3 regions of the Exiguobacterium sp. N4-1P genome follow, and region 3 is predicted to be linked to each of the others. Evidence: predicted binding sites of a transcription regulator. Region 3 holds the regulator's gene; each other region holds the start of a gene.
What was found. Region 3 encodes LexA, which represses DNA repair genes until DNA is damaged. Its sites were predicted from a motif close to CGAACATATGTTCG; they were not measured.

Region 1 (5,906 bases), 380 kb from region 3:
GACATCCAGTGACGCTTTACCGACCGGAACTCCATGATTGTGAAGGAAATCATGATCTCCTTCCGACAATAGTTTCGACTGGTCTTCGACGAACGGAATCATACCATCATTCGCGCCGAGTAAAAATGCGACTTTTACTCGTTGTAAACGCCCCCGGACATAATCCGTCGCGATGACCTGATCGAGCGATGGTGGGACGAGTGAGAAGCGCAGACTCTCAAGTCCGGTTTCGACCATTTGTACGAATAAGTCTGTCGACAGTTCCGTCTCAGGAGCTGCTGCTTCGAGTTGTTCAAGTAAATGTAAGACCGCTTCATATACTTGATCATGTTCCCGGGCATGACTGAGCTCATTGCGCTCGAGCGCCTCTTGTTTCCAACTGAACAGCCGATCTGTCAACTGGTGTTCTTCAAGGAACTGATAAAGCGAACGCGTATGTTCACTCATTGTTTTTGATTTCTTCAACCGGTCTTGTAACGGGGTAATCGCATCGACGACGAATTGACGCATCCGGTTTAACTCATCCTCTTCTTCGAGTTCCTCCGCCGTCAGACTGACTTCATCCGTTAAGCGTCGTTTCAATTGCCACGGCTTTTGCCACATCGTGCCTTTAATGCCACGTTCTAAGACAAACGTCTCCAATCGATCAAGCGCGAGCCGTTGATCATCTGCCGGGAGTGGCATCAATTCCGTTTTCAGCAGACGAAAGACTGCTTCTTCACGGTAACCGGCGACGACGAGCTCTAAAGCAGACTGAATCAATTCAACAATCGGATGATGAATCATCGTTTCCCGCTTATCAAGGAAATACGGAATATCATAGAGCTGAAACGCACGTTCTAAATGATCCGCATACGGTTCAAGATGTCGTACGATAAAAGCAATTTCATTGAACCGGTAACCATGCTGGCGCACGAGTTGGATTGCCTGGCGGACAGCGGCTTCCGTTTCGACTTGGCGATTGACGGCAGCTGTCACCGTGACCCCGTCCACTTCATGATCGACAGGAGGATAGGCAGGACTCATCAATGATTGTTCTAATGTTTGTAGTCCTTCCGACTTGAACTTAATCGTCCGTTCATAATGGACCTCTTCATGCTCGAGCTGTCGGTCTTGCATCTGTTCGAGCAATTGCATATAACAACGTTGGGAGACCCCAAACTCCGTCTGTTTCGCATAGGGATCGCTCACATCGATTGTAAAGCTGATATGCACTTCTTTTGCTAGTTCCATCAATTTAAGCAACACCTGTTGTTCCTGTAACGAAAACTCATAGAAACCATCAATAAAGAATTGTGTATTACCAAGACCTGCTGTCGGTAACAAGTCGAGTAACGTTGTATAGTAATCATCTGCATGAAGCGCTTTATCCACGATGCGTTCTGAGAACCGCTCATAAATCAGAGCTAAATCATTTAGTTTCGGCGAGCGTTCCGGAGAAAGTCCGCTAATTTGACGTAACATGTCTGGAGCGACGAGCGAACGTTTGAACGTAGCGATCAGTTCATCAAGCCCCTTGTAAAACCCGGGCATATTCTTTGTCCGTTTGAAAATCTTTAACTCATTTTCAACTTCTTCGACGACTTGACGTAATAACAACTGTGTCCCTGTCTCGTCTAAAAACGGAATCGCCTGATTGCCATGATCCCGCATGATATGAAAAGCAAAGCGCCGCAAACTCATGACTTCCATCCGTACTAATCCAGATAGGCGGGCATCCGTCGCAATTCGACGTTCCATCTCAAATGACATTTGATCGGGGACGATAAAATAAATCGGCTCTCCAAGTGGTCGCTCCTCGAGCTCATTGATTACAGTCTCTATTAATTTTGTGGTTTTTCCGGTTCCGGCACGACCGAGGTGCATATGATTCATGGTCATCAGTTCCTCCCTTAGCTCGTTTTTGTATACGTCATTATCTCATAAAACACGAACAAACGTCCGTTTTTGAAGCTATATTTTTCTACTTATTTTTGCTACACTGAAGCCAATTAAAATTAGTTAGACAGGAGGAATACCATGCTATATGATGACATCGGAAAACAACCGATGCTTGAACAGCTAGTCGCTCGCTTTTATCAACTTGTTTATGCCGACCCCATACTTCGTCCGATTTTTCCTGATGATCGTCAACGTGTCGAGCAGGCGCAAGTTATTTTTTTGACACACTTAACAGGTGGTCCACGCCAATATGAGTTAGATGATTCGCGGACGAATTTAGCGATGATTCACCGACTCTTACCAATTGAACAGCAACACGCCTTTCGCTGGATGGAGTTGATGGAAGTGGCCATCTATGAGACACTTTCCAATCGAGCTGTAGCTGAACGTTTGATGGAGCGCTTACGAATTGGTGCATTAAACGTCTTACGGATTTGTGAGGCTCATCAGGAACCGTGAGGGATTTTTCTTTCTCATCTGTCCATTTCCATGTAAAATGAAAGATGGAGGCGATAATTATGACTGAAGAACAAGATAAGAAACCTGATTTAGTGAAATCGGCACTCGAACAAGCAGAGGCGAAAACTGCAGAGGAACCGGTTGAAGAAGAAAAGTCTGACGAGCAAAAGAAACTCGAACATATTAAAGGACTCGTCACATTAGAGCGCGGTTCTGATTACTTCCGTGTCGTCTTTTATGATGACCACAAGCATTTGATTTTCAAGGAACTCGATTATGATCGTGTCGAATTCGTTGGTCGCTTCTATAATGATAGTTTTGACGCGACGAATTTGAAACAGCTCGAAGAAATTGCAGAGAAAGCACTCTCAACTTCGATTCGAAAACGTTTCCTTTAAGATAGGTTATGTATAGAGAAAGCCGCGTCCCTGGATTAAATGAGGGACGCGGCTTTTTTCTTATACGCTTGTTTATTCACTCTCGGGAGTGTTTCTTTTTTTGCGACGAAGTACATATGCGAGTACCCCTCCGGCAACGGCAAGCCCTGTCGCCGCTAAAACGGGAATCAATACTTTCTTCGAAGATAATTTTTGCTTCACTTGCTCTAAGCGAGATTCTGTTACTTCTTTTTGCGCAATCGATGTGCGGCGGTTAATCGTCATATGTTTTGATGCATCTGTGACGACTACTCGCTTTGTCACCCAACGTCGATTTCCTGCCTCGTCGACGATGAGTTGGCGTGTTCGCTTAATATCTTTAATTCGTTTGCCGGGCGTGTTTTCTGGACGGACGATCCGTGAACTAATAAAACGGCGTCCTCCATTAACACCGAAGCCCGGCTGTAATTTTCTACGGTTTAACCATTCATATGATTCATTCATCGTGTAGCGACCAGATCGGCCGCTTCACCTCCCCTTCAATGCGCATTCAGTTTCTACTCAAGTTCATTTCGCTCTCATTGGTAACGTTTCCTGTTAGAGTGTTCCACTTTTCTGCACTTTTTAAACGTGTTCATGTCCCGTCCCCTGGAAGCGTCGTTGCATTTCGTAAGCTAATTCTAGGGTTTTAATCCGCTGTCGTTCAATACTATAGGCAGATGCGGCCGTATCAATCCGCTGTCCTGTTTGAAACTCGACTTGCACCTTTCCGCCACTCTTCTTAACGGTCTTCATTTGTTTAAAGTTAATCCAGATGCACTCCGCCTTTTCTTTAGCTGTCGTCGGAAAGAAGATGGTTTGTGCTTGCCAATCAATTAAAACCGGCGTTTTTCGGTTTGGTCCTAAGATATGTCGTGCTGCTTCAATTCTTCCTCGCATCGAAGAACCAAAATACAAACATGATTCTTCAATCAGTTTGATCGGATGTCCTTCGAGCACAAGTTCCGACCGTTCTTTAATAAGTAGTGTTTGCGGTTCCCCGTATTGACCGTACTGAGGAATAAGAGCTAACGTTTCTTCCGTGATGTTATGTGGCATCCTACTATCTCCCTTCTTCTATTACTTTGTTTATATCAAAGAACCCACCTGTACGCCCTCGACTGTTCGATATTTCCCAATATAAAAAACGAGATATCGCTATCTCGTTTTTAAAGTTCTTTCGTTGATTGGTCCATCTCTGGCTTAAAATGACGTGGGAATTTGAAAATCACACAAACTTTATCTTTTCCATTTCCCACTGCTTGGTTCTCGATTGAAACTTCCCCGTCATGACGCTCAACGATACGTTTTACGATATAAAGACCTAGACCAAATTTACCTTCTTTACCACGTGAAAATTGATGGAAAAGTGGTGATGATGAATCGAGTGGTGGACCGTCGTTTTCAATCTCGATTTGAGCTATCTCTTCGGTCCCGGATAAACGAATATCAATCGATGTCTCGGCATATCGCATCGCATTATCAATTACATTTTCAAGTGCAACTCGTAATTGTTCTCCTTCGCCAAGTACAAGACCGGCTTCCCCTGTAATCGTCCACGAAAGCGGCTTTGTACTTGAAAAACGACTTTGTAGTAAATGAACCATTCGGTCTAAATCAATCGTATCCCATGTAGAACGATCTAATTCAAAGTAATCCAATTTTGTCACATAAAGCAAGGCAGCGACTTTCTTTTCTAACCGCTCGGCCTCTTCCTCAATCACTGAGACCGAACCTGTCAAATCACCATCCGGATAAATCCCGTCAGAAATGGACTGTGCATAACTGCGAATGACCATGATTGGTGTCTTCAGGTCATGTGAAATATTTTGTAGCAATGCTTTTTGTGCTTTATCCTGCTTTTCTAAATCGACGCGCATGGCATTGACCGATCGTGCCAAACGACCAATTTCATCTCCGCGATCAAGAGGAAGTGGCGTATTCCACTGTTGCGCTGCAATCTTTCCGACTGCACCTTCAATTTCAATCAATGGTTGCGTCAAGCGACGTGCTAACCAAAAAGCGATGAACAATGTCAAGATACTCACAATTACGACGACCCAGCCAATTTTTGAAAACAATTGCGTAATCAGTTCTTGACGATAGGCATCCCAGACATAAGAGACACGATAATACGTCTCCCCTTCCGATTCTATCTTGAGAATGCTGTAATAGACGTCTTCTTTATCAAGTTGCGTCGTATATTTTTCCGTTTCTGCTTTTTGATTGATCGCATCACGATACATCTGATCAATCAATTGTTGCGGGGCTCCCCCATAATAGAGTTTCCCATTTTTCGAAAGCAACAAAATATTAACGGAACGCGACTCCTGTTTTCGACGATCAAATTCAATTGGATTGTCCTGCAACATGTCGATGACAGAAGCATCTTTTGAAAAGAAGACTTCACTGTTTTCTAACGTCGAATAGACCTGTTCATCAATAAAGTTTCCAATCGATGACCGCATGACGACTAGGATAACGATCGAGAGCGTTGCGATGACGAGTAGAAACATCGCCCAAATCTGAAATCCCAAACTCCGATTCTTCATGCAGACACCAACCGGTAGCCAATCCCATAAATCGTCTCTAGTTCAAGTTTGGATAATTTTTTCCGGACTCGTCGAACTAAATCGTCGACGACACGATCGGAACCAAAGTAATCATCACCCCAGACACTGACAAGAATCTGTTCACGGGACATTGGCGTCCCGATTTGTGTCGCGAATAAAATCAACAAATCATACTCTTTTGAGGTCAAATCAATTTCTTGACCATTTTCTTCGATGACTCGTTTTTCAGGATAGATTGTATAATCGCCATACTGAATCACTCCTGTTTTTGGTGTCGCATAGGCGCGCGCTAAGATTTTTTTGACACGAATGACAAGTTCTCTTGGCAAAAACGGTTTCGCGATGTAATCATCCGAGCCCATTTCTAAGCCGATGATTTTGTCGATATCTTCGTCTCGGGCAGAGATGAAAATAACAGGTGTCGTCTCATCATGTGCCTTGATCCGTTTAATCAACTGAAATCCGTCCATATCCGGTAACATAATATCGAGCACCCATAAATCAGGCTTTTCAATAA
Region 2 (5,906 bases), 1.2 Mb from region 3:
GTCGGTTCATCGAGAATGTAAATCGTTTTCCCAGTCGACCGCTTATGCAGTTCCGAAGCAAGCTTCACGCGTTGTGCTTCACCGCCCGACAGTTCCGTCGCCGGCTGTCCGAGACGCATGTACGTCAATCCGACGTCAGCAATCGTTTGCAGCTTCCGACTGATTTTCGGAATTTTTTCGAAGAACTCGAGTCCCTCTTCGACTGTCATCGCAAGAACGTCCGAAATCGTTTTACCTTTATATTTTACTTCGAGCGTCTCGCGGTTATACCGTTTCCCGTGACAGACTTCACACGGAACGTAAACGTCCGGCAAGAAATGCATCTCGATTTTAATGATCCCGTCTCCGCGACACGCTTCACACCGGCCACCTTTGATGTTGAAACTGAAGCGTCCTTTTTTATAGCCGCGTAACTTCGCTTCGTTCGTCGAAGCGAAAACATCACGAATGTCGTCAAAGACACCGGTATATGTCGCCGGGTTCGAACGTGGCGTCCGACCGATCGGGGATTGGTCGATGTCGATGACTTTATCGATTTGGTCGAGTCCTGTGATGCCTTTATGCGCTCCCGGCTTTTCTTTTGCCCGGTTCATCTCATGTGCAATCGTCTTATAGAGAATTTCATTAATCAATGTCGACTTCCCGGAACCTGATACTCCGGTCACGGCAACAAACAAGCCGAGCGGGATATCGACGTCGACATTTTTTAAGTTATTTTCTGACGCTTTTTTAATTCGTAACGCCCGTCCGTCTGGTTGTTTCCGTTCAGTCGGCACAGGAATGAACTTCTTCCCCGACAAATATTGTCCGGTCAGTGAATTCGCGTCGTTCATTAATTCTTCCGGTCGACCGGCCGCTGTGACGAAGCCGCCGTGATCACCGGCACCGGGTCCGATATCAATCAGATAATCCGCTGCCATCATCGTGTCTTCATCATGTTCGACGACGATCAACGTATTTCCGAGATCGCGCATCGTTTTCAGCGTACTGATCAATCGGTCGTTATCACGTTGGTGTAAGCCGATTGACGGTTCGTCAAGGACATAGAGGACACCTGTCAGACGGGAACCGATTTGTGTCGCGAGACGAATCCGTTGCGCTTCCCCACCGGACAATGTGCCGGCAGCACGGGAAATCGTCAAATAATCGAGACCGACGTTTTCTAAGAACGACGACCGTTCATGAATCTCGCGGACGATCATCCGCGAAATCGTTTGATCTTTTTCCGATAGTTTCGCCGGTAACTCTTCGAACCAGATGACGGCTTGCTTGACTGACATCTTCGTCACTTCTCCGATGTGGATACCGGATACTTTGACAGCAAGCGATTCGCGTTTCAGACGATGCCCTTTACAAGTCGGACATGCTTTTTTCGCCATATATCCTTCCATCTGTTCGCGGATGTAATCCGACGACGTCTCCTTGTAGCGACGTTGCAAGTTATTCAAGACACCTTCAAAGAACAGATCCGTGTTGCGGACCATGCCAAAGTCATTTTCATAACGGAAGTGAATTTCTTCTTTCAAGCTGCCGTTTAAGATGATGTCGCGTTGTTCGTCTGACAACTGTTCGAACGGCGTATCCATGTCGATTTTAAAGTGCTCACAGACTGCTTTGAGCAATTGCGGATAATATTGTGAGCTCGTTGGTTCCCACGCGACGATTGCCCCTTCGTTGAGTGACTTGTCTGCATGCGGTACGACAAGATCGACATCGACTTCAAGTTTCGTCCCGAGTCCGTCACATGAGGCACAGGCCCCGAATGGCGAATTGAACGAGAACATCCGTGGTTCGAGTTCTCCGATTGAGAAACCACAAATGGGACACGCATGATGCTCACTGAAAAGGAGCTCATTGCCATCCATCGTATCGACGATGACACGTCCCTCCGCGAGGCGAAGTGCTGTTTCGAGTGAGTCGGCGAGCCGTGATTCGACGTCCGGTCGGACGACGACACGGTCGACGACGACTTCAATCGAGTGTTTCTTGTTTTTTTCGAGTGCGATGTCATCCGTTAAATCAATCGTATCGCCATTGACACGGACACGAACGAAGCCCTCTTTTTTCAAATCTTCAAAGACTTTGACATGCGCCCCTTTTCGTCCGGAAACGATTGGTGCCAAAATCTGCAACCGCGACCGCTCAGGTAACTCCATCACTTGGTCGACCATCTGACTGATCGTTTGACTCGAGATCTCAATCCCGTGGTTCGGACAGATCGGTTTGCCGATTCGCGCATACAGCAGACGGAGGTAATCATAAATCTCCGTCACCGTCCCGACAGTCGAGCGGGGGTTTTTACTCGTCGTTTTTTGATCGATTGAAATTGCCGGACTAAGTCCCTCAATCGCATCGACGTCCGGTTTATCCATCTGCCCTAAAAACTGGCGTGCATAAGCGGAGAGGCTTTCGACATAACGTCGTTGCCCTTCCGCATAAATCGTATCGAACGCTAGTGATGACTTCCCGGATCCCGATAAGCCCGTCAAGACGACGAGCTGATCGCGCGGGATTTCAACATCGATGTTTTGAAGGTTATTGACGCGAGCGCCTTTGATGATAATCTTGTTTTTCTTGTCTCCCAACTTAGGCACCTGCTTTCAATTCTAATATAAGATCTCGAAGCTCTGCTGCGCGCTCGAATTGCATGTCTTTCGCTGCTTGTCGCATCTCTTGATCCAACTGTTCGAGTAGCGTTTCGCGCTCCGGTTTTTTCAGTTTATTGAATTTCTCCAGTTTTTCGACCGTATCATCACTTTCAATCGTCGTACTGATGACACCGCGAACATCTTTTTGAATCGTTTTCGGCGTAATGCCGTGTTCTTTATTGAACGCGAGCTGAATGTTGCGCCGACGTTCCGTCTCATCCATTGCCCGTTGCATCGAATCTGTAATCTTGTCTGCAAACAGGACAACGTGCCCTTCCGAGTTCCGGGCCGCCCGTCCGATCGTCTGAATCAATGATCGCTCGGACCGTAAGAAACCTTCTTTATCCGCATCGAGAATCGTCACGAGCGACACTTCCGGAATATCGAGTCCTTCACGAAGCAGATTGATCCCGACGAGTACGTCATACTTACCAAGCCGCAGATCGCGAATGATTTCAATCCGTTCGAGCGTCTTGATTTCCGAGTGCATGTAGTTGACCTTAACACCGTGTTCTTTTAAATAATCGGTCAAGTCTTCCGACATTTTTTTCGTCAATGTCGTCACGAGAACCCGTTCATTTTTCGCAACGCGGTCCCGGATGTTGTCCATCAAGTAATCGATTTGACCCGTGATCGGATGAATCTCGATCGTCGGATCGACGAGTCCCGTCGGACGAATAATTTGTTCAACCATCTCTTTTGAGTGCTCGAGCTCATAAGGTCCCGGCGTCGCTGAGATATAAATTGCTTGACTGACCTTCTCTTCAAACTCTTCAAAACGAAGCGGCCGGTTATCTTTCGCTGACGGCAAACGGAAACCATGCTCGACGAGGACTTGTTTCCGCGCCTGGTCACCGTTATACATCCCGCGGATTTGCGGTAACGTGACGTGCGACTCATCGGCGACGAGCAAGAAGTCTTTCGGGAAGTAATCGATGAGCGTATACGGCGTCGATCCTTCCGGCATCAGGTTTAAATGACGGGAATAGTTTTCAATTCCTGAGCAGTAACCCATTTCACGCATCATCTCGAGATCGTAGTTCGTCCGTTGCTCAAGACGTTGCGCTTCAAGTAACATCCCGTCTTCACGCATCTTCGCGAGTTGCGTCTCAAGTTCGACTTCGATGTTCGCGATTGCTTTTTGAAGACGTGTGTCCCCCGTCACGAAGTGGGACGCCGGGAAGATTGAGATATGTTCACGATCGGCGATGATTTCACCTGTCAACGGATCCATGTCGCGAATCCGTTCGATTTCGTCACCAAAAAATTCGACACGGACACATTGTTCGTCTCGTGACGCCGGGAAAATCTCGACGACATCACCACGGACACGAAACCGCCCGCGCTGGAAGTCGATGTCATTTCGTTCATATTGAATGTCAATCAAACGACGGAGCATCTCGTTACGCCCCATCTCGTTGCCGACACGAAGCGACAACACGTGATTATTGTATTCTTCCGGGTTACCGAGACCGTAGATACACGAGACGGACGCAACGATCAAGACGTCATCTCGCTCAAACAAGGAAGATGTCGCCGAGTGACGGAGTTTATCAATCTCATCGTTGATGGACGAGTCTTTTTCGATGAACGTGTCCGTCGACGGGACATACGCTTCCGGTTGATAGTAATCATAAAAGCTGACGAAGTACTCGACCGCGTTGTTCGGGAAAAATTCTTTGAACTCCGAGTACAGTTGCCCGGCCAGTGTTTTATTATGCGCCAGGACTAACGTCGGCTTTTTAATCTCTTTGATGACATTCGAGACGGTGAACGTCTTACCGGTTCCGGTCGCTCCGAGCAACGTTTGATGCCGCTCGCCGTTCTTGACGCCGGTGACCAATTGTTTAATGGCAGCCGGCTGATCGCCGCCTGGTTCAAATGGTGACACTAACTCAAAATCCATCGCTAACTTCCCCCTCATTCCGTAAAAAATCTATCTTTATTGTATCACTTTACGAACAAACATTCGATTATGAAGTGCTCCTTCTAGGAAGTTACCCGTTTTTCCAAAAAAGAAAAAGTCCCAGTACGGATTATCTCTGAAAAAGATAAAGTTCACTCAAGAAACAACAACATCCCCTACCACTTACGTGATAGAGGATGTTCATTATTGAAGCGTTCGAATTTTCGTCCGGCGATTCCCCGGCTCACTGACGAACATGATGCCGAGTTCATGATGATCTTGTTCATAAAAAGCCCGTTGTGCAAACCGAACATCTCCATTATGATTCATCACTTCGAGACGTAAGTACGGTTTATGCTTTTGAATCGCTTCATAGAAGCTCGTCTCGGAATCAACAAAATCACCGTTGACCTTATAGATGGCTTCTCCGGGTACGAGCCCCATTTCTGATGCCGGTAATCCAGGGAACGTCCCCAGGATGACGACACCCCGTTTTCCATTGAGGAAAATCGGCGTCGCTGAACGATTCAAACGTTTGACCCGTTGGTGCAAGATGATGTGCAAGACGAGCAGGAGCGGTAGACCGAATAACCATTCTTCCCGGTTCGTCACGTACGCACCCAGTGTCAACAAGACCGCGAGTAACAATGTGATGACGCGACCCCGAATCAATGGACGCATCAACTCAGCCGGCAATTTTCCTGTGAACAGAAAACTGAAGCCGAGCGGGAAAAAGAGCACGAGCGGGACGTACTCCGGAAAAGCGAACCGCGGAAACCATTCCTCGAGACTACTGCCTGGAACAATGACGAGCAACGGAATCAACCACAGTTTGTTCGCGGACAACCCACCGATGAAACGCCCCCGCTTCGATAAGACGAGTGATGGGGACAACTGCTTTTGACCGCGCCACGCGACGAGCGCCAATTCTGCCAGCAGCGTCAAGCTCGCAAGCAACAGCAACGTCGTCGCGTCGACCTCTTTAATCCCGTCCATCCGTTCATCCGTCACGAACCACCCGATAAGTGCCAAAACGCTGAGCGGCCAAAGCGGCAAGTTAAACCGGACGACGCCAATCACTAATGTCACGGCAGCGAGCGCCGTAAAGGCGACAATGAAGACCGGGCTGACGGTCACCTGTAAACTCAAACTGATTGCAGATAAGACAATCCCGACGAGCAGACCGGGCAGTAATGTCTCAAAAATGTCGGTCCGTTGATCGCGTGATTTCGAGCGGAACAAGTTCCGTTCTCGCCTGACGCGACGAATACCGATTACAACACTGACTAGAATGGCTAACCACAGGATTGGACTAGCGATAAGACTAATCACTGTCCAACCGATTCCATCGA
Region 3 (5,906 bases):
CTTTCGTTCATACAAAACTTGCTTACTGTTTATTGCGTTCTTCTTCTTGTGCTTGCTTCAATTTTTCAGGCGTAACATCCGTTCCTTCTTCATCAACGATTTTGATACCCATCATTTGATTTTTGAACGAACCACGAAATGCTTCTAAATAGGCCGTTCTTAATTCTTTTTGTTCCGCCGTCTCAGCTTCCGTTAACGGTTCGACTTTTGATTTATTAGCAAGTTCATTAATTCGATCGAGTTGTTCTTGTGATAACATAATATCCCTCTTTCTCTTTGACTCAACGCGGAGCACTTTAATAGTAACCTTACTGTAAAAGACCCGAAAAAAAAAAGCAAGTTTGTCGCGTCAAGATGACACAACACCTGCTTTCATTCATAAGACTGGACAACTTCTTTATATTCAAGATAACGCCGGTTGACCGTCGCTTTCGAAATATCATGCCCCATGCCGCGTAAGGTCGTCGCGATGTCAGCAAACGTCAAACCAAGTTCACGTAATCGAACGATTTCTTCAATCGGGACTTCCTTTCGACTGCGGCCGGCATTCTCGCCTTGCCGATTAAGATTTTGTTCGGGTCTAAAACCATTATCGACAGCCCGTCGCATACCGCGTGCGATTTTTGCATTGTGGAGCTTACGCTGGTATTCCTCAACGAGTGAAACGATCTCGAGGACCATTGCTTCCGCATCCGCCAGTTGGTATTCACCGTCTGACTCCATCGTCATCAACTGGACATCATGTTTTTTGAACGTATGCAAAATCGCGATTTTGGCGTTTCCTCGTCCGATTCGTGTATCGTCCGTCACGAGCACCGCTTCCACCAGATGACGCGTTACATAATCAAGAACGGTTAACATCCCTTCTCGCTCTACATCATAGCCACTTTCTTTTTCGACGATGATATCTATGATTTCAAATCCTTTTGTTAAAGCGAGTCCCGACAGTTCTGCTCTTTGCCGCTCCAGTGAGCTCTCTTGTGCTTCTTTTTCCGTCGAGACGCGACAGTAGATTACTACTTTCATCGTACCTCACACCCCTGTTCGTTCATTCAACAACTTTTATATTCTGTCATTGTTGTGCGATTGGTACAACGATTTTGTCTTTCGAAATGACATGTTTTGTTTCGAGCTCATTGTTCTTGATCAGCCAGTCGATGTATTCCTGGTTCGTCATCGAACCATCATTGTAGACTTCTGCAACTTGTTCGACCGTTACGTTCTCATCAACCGTGACTGACGCCGTGAGTAATTGGTGTACCTTTTCATCTGGTCGTGGTGTTAAAAGAAAAAGAATGAAAGCAAAACTGAGCGTATAAAACAGAATTGAAAAGGCATGAGTACGAATAGAATGAATCATCATGAATCCCTCCAAATAGGTTATTAGAATAAATGTTCTCGGAACAATTGTTCGCATAATCTATAATAAACACAGAACCAGTGTTCGGTCAACACAAAAACATCGAACAATTGTTTGTGCGCTCATTTGTTCTATGTTATAGTAATTCTAGAAACATATATTCCTAAATCCTAAAAAAACCAATCCGGAAAGAGGTGGCAATTCGTATGCGGAAAATGTCTAAACGTCAACAAGAAATCCTTGACTACATCATCGCTGAAGTGAAGTTAAAGGGCTATCCACCTTCAGTTCGCGAAATTGGTGAAGCTGTTGGTCTTGCTTCAAGCTCAACGGTACACGGTCATTTGGATCGTCTAGAAAAACGTGGACTGATTCGCCGTGACCCGACGAAACCACGCGCGATTGAAATATTGCTTGATAAACCTGAAGAAATCAACGAAGCGATCGTCCATGTCCCCGTTATCGGCAAGGTAACTGCCGGACTTCCGATCACTGCGATTGAAAACATAGAAGAGCATTTCCCACTCCCTGCACATTATGTAGGAAATGAAACCGTCTTTATGTTGACGATTGATGGCGAATCGATGATTAATGCAGGTATTCTTGATGGCGATCGTGTTATCGTGCGTCAACAAAACACAGCAGAAAACGGGGAGATTGTCGTTGCGATGACCGAAGATAGTGAAGCGACAGTCAAACGGTTCTTCTTAGAAGATCAACAGGTACGTCTTCAACCAGAAAATGACTCGATGGACCCGATGTATTTCGATAACGTGTCGATTCTTGGCAAGGTCATCGGCGTTTACCGGACGATTCACTAAGAGAGGGACCAGCTAAGCTGGTCTTTTTTCATGCCTTCTGGAAATGTACATGATACGGTCAACTCCGTTGCCCTAACGGGATATGTTGTTTATTCGGTCGCAACGAACCAAACGGATTGGCTCCCGACCGCTGTCGGAATCGCCGTCGGGACCTTATGGCTTTCGCCCGACTTAGACTTAAAATCGGAACCTTACTATCGTTTTGGCCCTTTGCGTGTCCTTTGGATGCCATACGTTAAAATTATGCCGCACCGCTCCATCTGGTCGCATGGCTTAATCATCGGAGATGTCATCCGCCTACTCTACAGTGCCGCTTTATTGATTCCGCTACTCTTTTTAGCCTTCTATAGTGAAATCATCCAAGCAAGCACGGTCGACTCATTGATTGACGTCATGCCTGCTTTTATTATCGGTGTGATGACCGCAAGTACGATTCATATCATCCTTGATCATACGAGTAGTTGGTTCCGCCCTAAAAAGAAACGAAAAAAACGTCGATCCTGACTTTTTCCATTCAATCATGGAAAAAGTCTTTTTATTATCCAATTCTAATTTTTTTAAACCTAAATATTGAAAATTTCGATTCCTATATTTCAATTATTTGTATTGAAAACGTTATCAATTCGGGTTAGGTTTAAATAGAAAGGCATTATTCGCTTTAATCCAAAGGGAGGGTTTTTGCATGAGTAATTTTATTAGTGAGATGATGGGAACATTGATTCTCGTCCTACTCGGGGATGGCGTCGTCGCCGGTGTCGTTCTGAAGAAAACCAAGTCTGAAAATGGTGGCTGGATTGTCATCACGCTCGCTTGGGGTCTCGCCGTTATGACCGGTGTTTACGTCGCGGCATCCAGTGGTGCCCACTTGAACCCAGCGGTTACTTTGTCGCTCGCGCTCAATTCTGACTTACCGTGGGCAGATGTACCTATCTATATCGCTGCTCAACTTGTCGGAGCATTCCTTGGCGCAGTACTCGTTTGGCTTCATTACATGAAACATTTTGAAGCGACAGAAGATCAAGCCGCAAAACTCGGTGTCTTCGCGACAGGTCCAGCAATCCGTCATACGGGATCAAACTTAGTATCTGAGATCATCGGGACATTCGTTCTCGTCTTTGGTATCTTGGCGCTTGGAGCGAATACGTTTGCAGACGGACTCAATCCATTGATCGTCGGTCTCCTCGTAGTCGTCATCGGTCTTTCGCTCGGTGGTACGACGGGTTATGCAATCAACCCTGCCCGTGACCTTGGTCCACGTATCGCCCACGCGATCTTACCGATTCCGGGTAAGGGATCATCAGACTGGGGTTACTCATGGATTCCGATTGTCGGACCAATCATCGGAGGCGCAATCGCCGTCTTCATCTATCAACTGCTATTTTGATTGAGCATTAGGTATCTTAACTATTCAAGGGGGACTCACAGATGGAAAACAAGTATATTTTAGCACTCGACCAAGGAACGACAAGCTCACGCGCCATCATTTTCGATCATGATGGTCAAATCGTCAACTCTGCTCAACGTGAATTCAAACAATACTTCCCACAACCAGGCTGGGTCGAGCATGATGCAAATGAAATCTGGGGTTCGATTTTAGCAGTCATGGCGGATGCACTCGGAACGGCTGACATCAAACCGAGTCAAATCGCGAGCATCGGAATTACGAACCAACGTGAAACGACAGTCGTCTGGAACAAGGAAACGGGAAAACCAGTTTATCATGCCCTTGTCTGGCAATCGCGTCAAACGGCCGACATTTGTGATGAGCTAAAAGAACAAGGACTCAATCAAAAATTCCGCGATAAAACTGGCTTACTCATCGATGCCTACTTCTCAGGAACAAAAGTCAAATGGATTCTAGATAACGTCGATGGTGCACGTGAGCAAGCAGAGAACGGGGAACTGCTCTTCGGTACAATCGATACGTGGCTCGTCTGGAAGCTCTCAGGTGGAAAAACACATATCACAGACTACACGAATGCCTCACGGACACTCATGTACAACATTTACGAACAACAATGGGATGACGAGTTACTTGAAATCCTGACAGTCCCTAAATCGATGTTGCCAGAAGTCCGTCAATCAAGTGAAGTCTACGACAACACAGTCCCGTATCACTTCTTCGGCTTCGAAGTTCCAATCGCCGGCATCGCCGGTGACCAACAAGCTGCCTTGTTCGGTCAAACGTGCTTTGAACCGGGCGAAGGGAAAAACACATACGGTACAGGTTGCTTCATGTTGATGAATACGGGCGAAAAAGCCGTTTCTTCAGACCACGGACTCTTGACGACGATCGCTTGGGGCGTCGACGGCAAAGTGGAATACGCACTCGAAGGTTCAATCTTCGTTGCCGGTTCTGCAATCCAGTGGTTGCGTGACGGTCTCCGAATGTTGAAAAATGCAAAAGACTCAGAAGGCTACGCTTTGAAAGTCGATTCAACAGACGGTGTCTACGTCGTTCCTGCTTTCGTTGGTCTTGGTGCACCGTACTGGGATAGCGACGTTCGCGGTGCCATCTTCGGATTGACACGCGGGACGGAAAAAGAGCACTTTGTCCGCGCAACACTCGAGTCACTCGCTTACCAAACTCGCGACGTCTTGACAGCGATGCAGCAAGATTCCGGCATCGAACTGAAAACGTTACGCGTCGACGGTGGTGCCGTTGCCAACGACTTCTTGATGCAATTCCAATCGGATATTCTCGGTGTTCCAGTTGACCGCCCGGAAATCAATGAGACGACGGCACTCGGTGCAGCCTACCTCGCTGGACTCGCTGTCGGCTATTGGAAAGATAAAGCTGAAATCAAAAAGCAGTGGAAACTCAACCATCAATTCACACCTGAAATGAAAGAAGACGATCGCGAAAAACGTTATGCCGGATGGCAAAAAGCGGTCGAAGCGACAATGGCATTCACACCGAACAAAAAAGCAGCCAACGCAAACGTCTAATCGAACAACGATGACTTTTGCACCACTCTATTAAAAAGAAGCGATTTCGATATCACTCGAAATCGCTTTTTTTTTTGTCTTTGACCTCTTAATTCATACACCTTCTCAATCCACACTAAAGAACTCCCCTCTAAGCGAACAGGCAGATACCTGACTTAGAAGGGAGATCGGTCTTACGCGAATCATTTAGGCGAATTCATTTTTCAATCCGTCAACGACTTCAGTCAGTGACTTCGATTGACCACTTAAAACAGCCGCGAGGAATGCCCCTTCGACGAGCGGCGCCTCGACAAATTGGACTGTTTTATCACCGCTATACAGTTCAAGGGCCAACTCCGTATTCATTGTTGCAGAACCGATATCCGTCAAGATAACACCGTCATCGTCGAGCGCATTCAACGTCTCTTCAATGCGCGAAGCATCTGTCCCGATGCTTCCATCCGCTAAACCGGCCGCTAGCAGGATTGGTGTATCCGGTGCCATTTCGGCAAGCAGTTCCTTTAGACCAGTCGCCAGTTTTTCACTGTGTGAAACGAGAATTACATTAACCATGTAGCACCTCCACGATTTCTTGTAACAAGAGTGCACTCGATAAAGAACCTGGATCTTGCACGCCGACTGTCGCGTCTCCAAAGTAGGAAGCCCGCCCTTTCGTCGCGACACGTTCTTTTGTATCACGGAGCGCTTGTTCGAGTGCAGCGTTTAAATCCGCCTCTTTGCTCAAGGCCTCATGGAAAGGTGTCCAAATGTCGACCATTGTTTTCTGACCGAATTCA

Region 1: addB (helicase-exonuclease AddAB subunit AddB) is a predicted target of LexA. The motif match lies at 1,931-1,944, and genes of this name have one in related genera.
Region 2: uvrB (excinuclease ABC subunit UvrB) is a predicted target of LexA. The motif match lies at 4,607-4,620, and genes of this name have one in related genera.

What each region holds. Positions count from the first base shown of each region.
Region 1 covers NZ_CP022236.1:706,995-712,900, reverse strand. The annotation lists gene addB (helicase-exonuclease AddAB subunit AddB) at 1-1,881, opposite strand, end outside; gene A0126_RS03675 (truncated hemoglobin) at 2,020-2,400, shown strand; gene A0126_RS03670 (hypothetical protein) at 2,460-2,798, shown strand; gene A0126_RS03665 (hypothetical protein) at 2,871-3,281, opposite strand; gene A0126_RS03660 (competence protein ComK) at 3,402-3,875, opposite strand; gene A0126_RS03655 (HAMP domain-containing sensor histidine kinase) at 3,986-5,353, opposite strand; gene A0126_RS03650 (response regulator transcription factor) at 5,365-5,906, opposite strand, start outside.
Region 2 covers NZ_CP022236.1:2,304,194-2,310,099, forward strand. The annotation lists gene uvrA (excinuclease ABC subunit UvrA) at 1-2,585, opposite strand, end outside; gene uvrB (excinuclease ABC subunit UvrB) at 2,587-4,554, opposite strand; gene A0126_RS11915 (PDZ domain-containing protein) at 4,759-5,906, opposite strand, start outside.
Region 3 covers NZ_CP022236.1:1,084,905-1,090,810, reverse strand. The annotation lists gene A0126_RS05530 (DUF896 domain-containing protein) at 23-259, opposite strand; gene A0126_RS05525 (YneB family resolvase-like protein) at 373-1,026, opposite strand; gene A0126_RS05520 (cell division suppressor protein YneA) at 1,073-1,360, opposite strand; gene lexA (transcriptional repressor LexA) at 1,567-2,181, shown strand; gene A0126_RS05510 (metal-binding protein) at 2,212-2,685, shown strand; gene A0126_RS05505 (MIP/aquaporin family protein) at 2,864-3,565, shown strand; gene glpK (glycerol kinase GlpK) at 3,607-5,130, shown strand; gene dhaM (dihydroxyacetone kinase phosphoryl donor subunit DhaM) at 5,317-5,682, opposite strand; gene dhaL (dihydroxyacetone kinase subunit DhaL) at 5,675-5,906, opposite strand, start outside.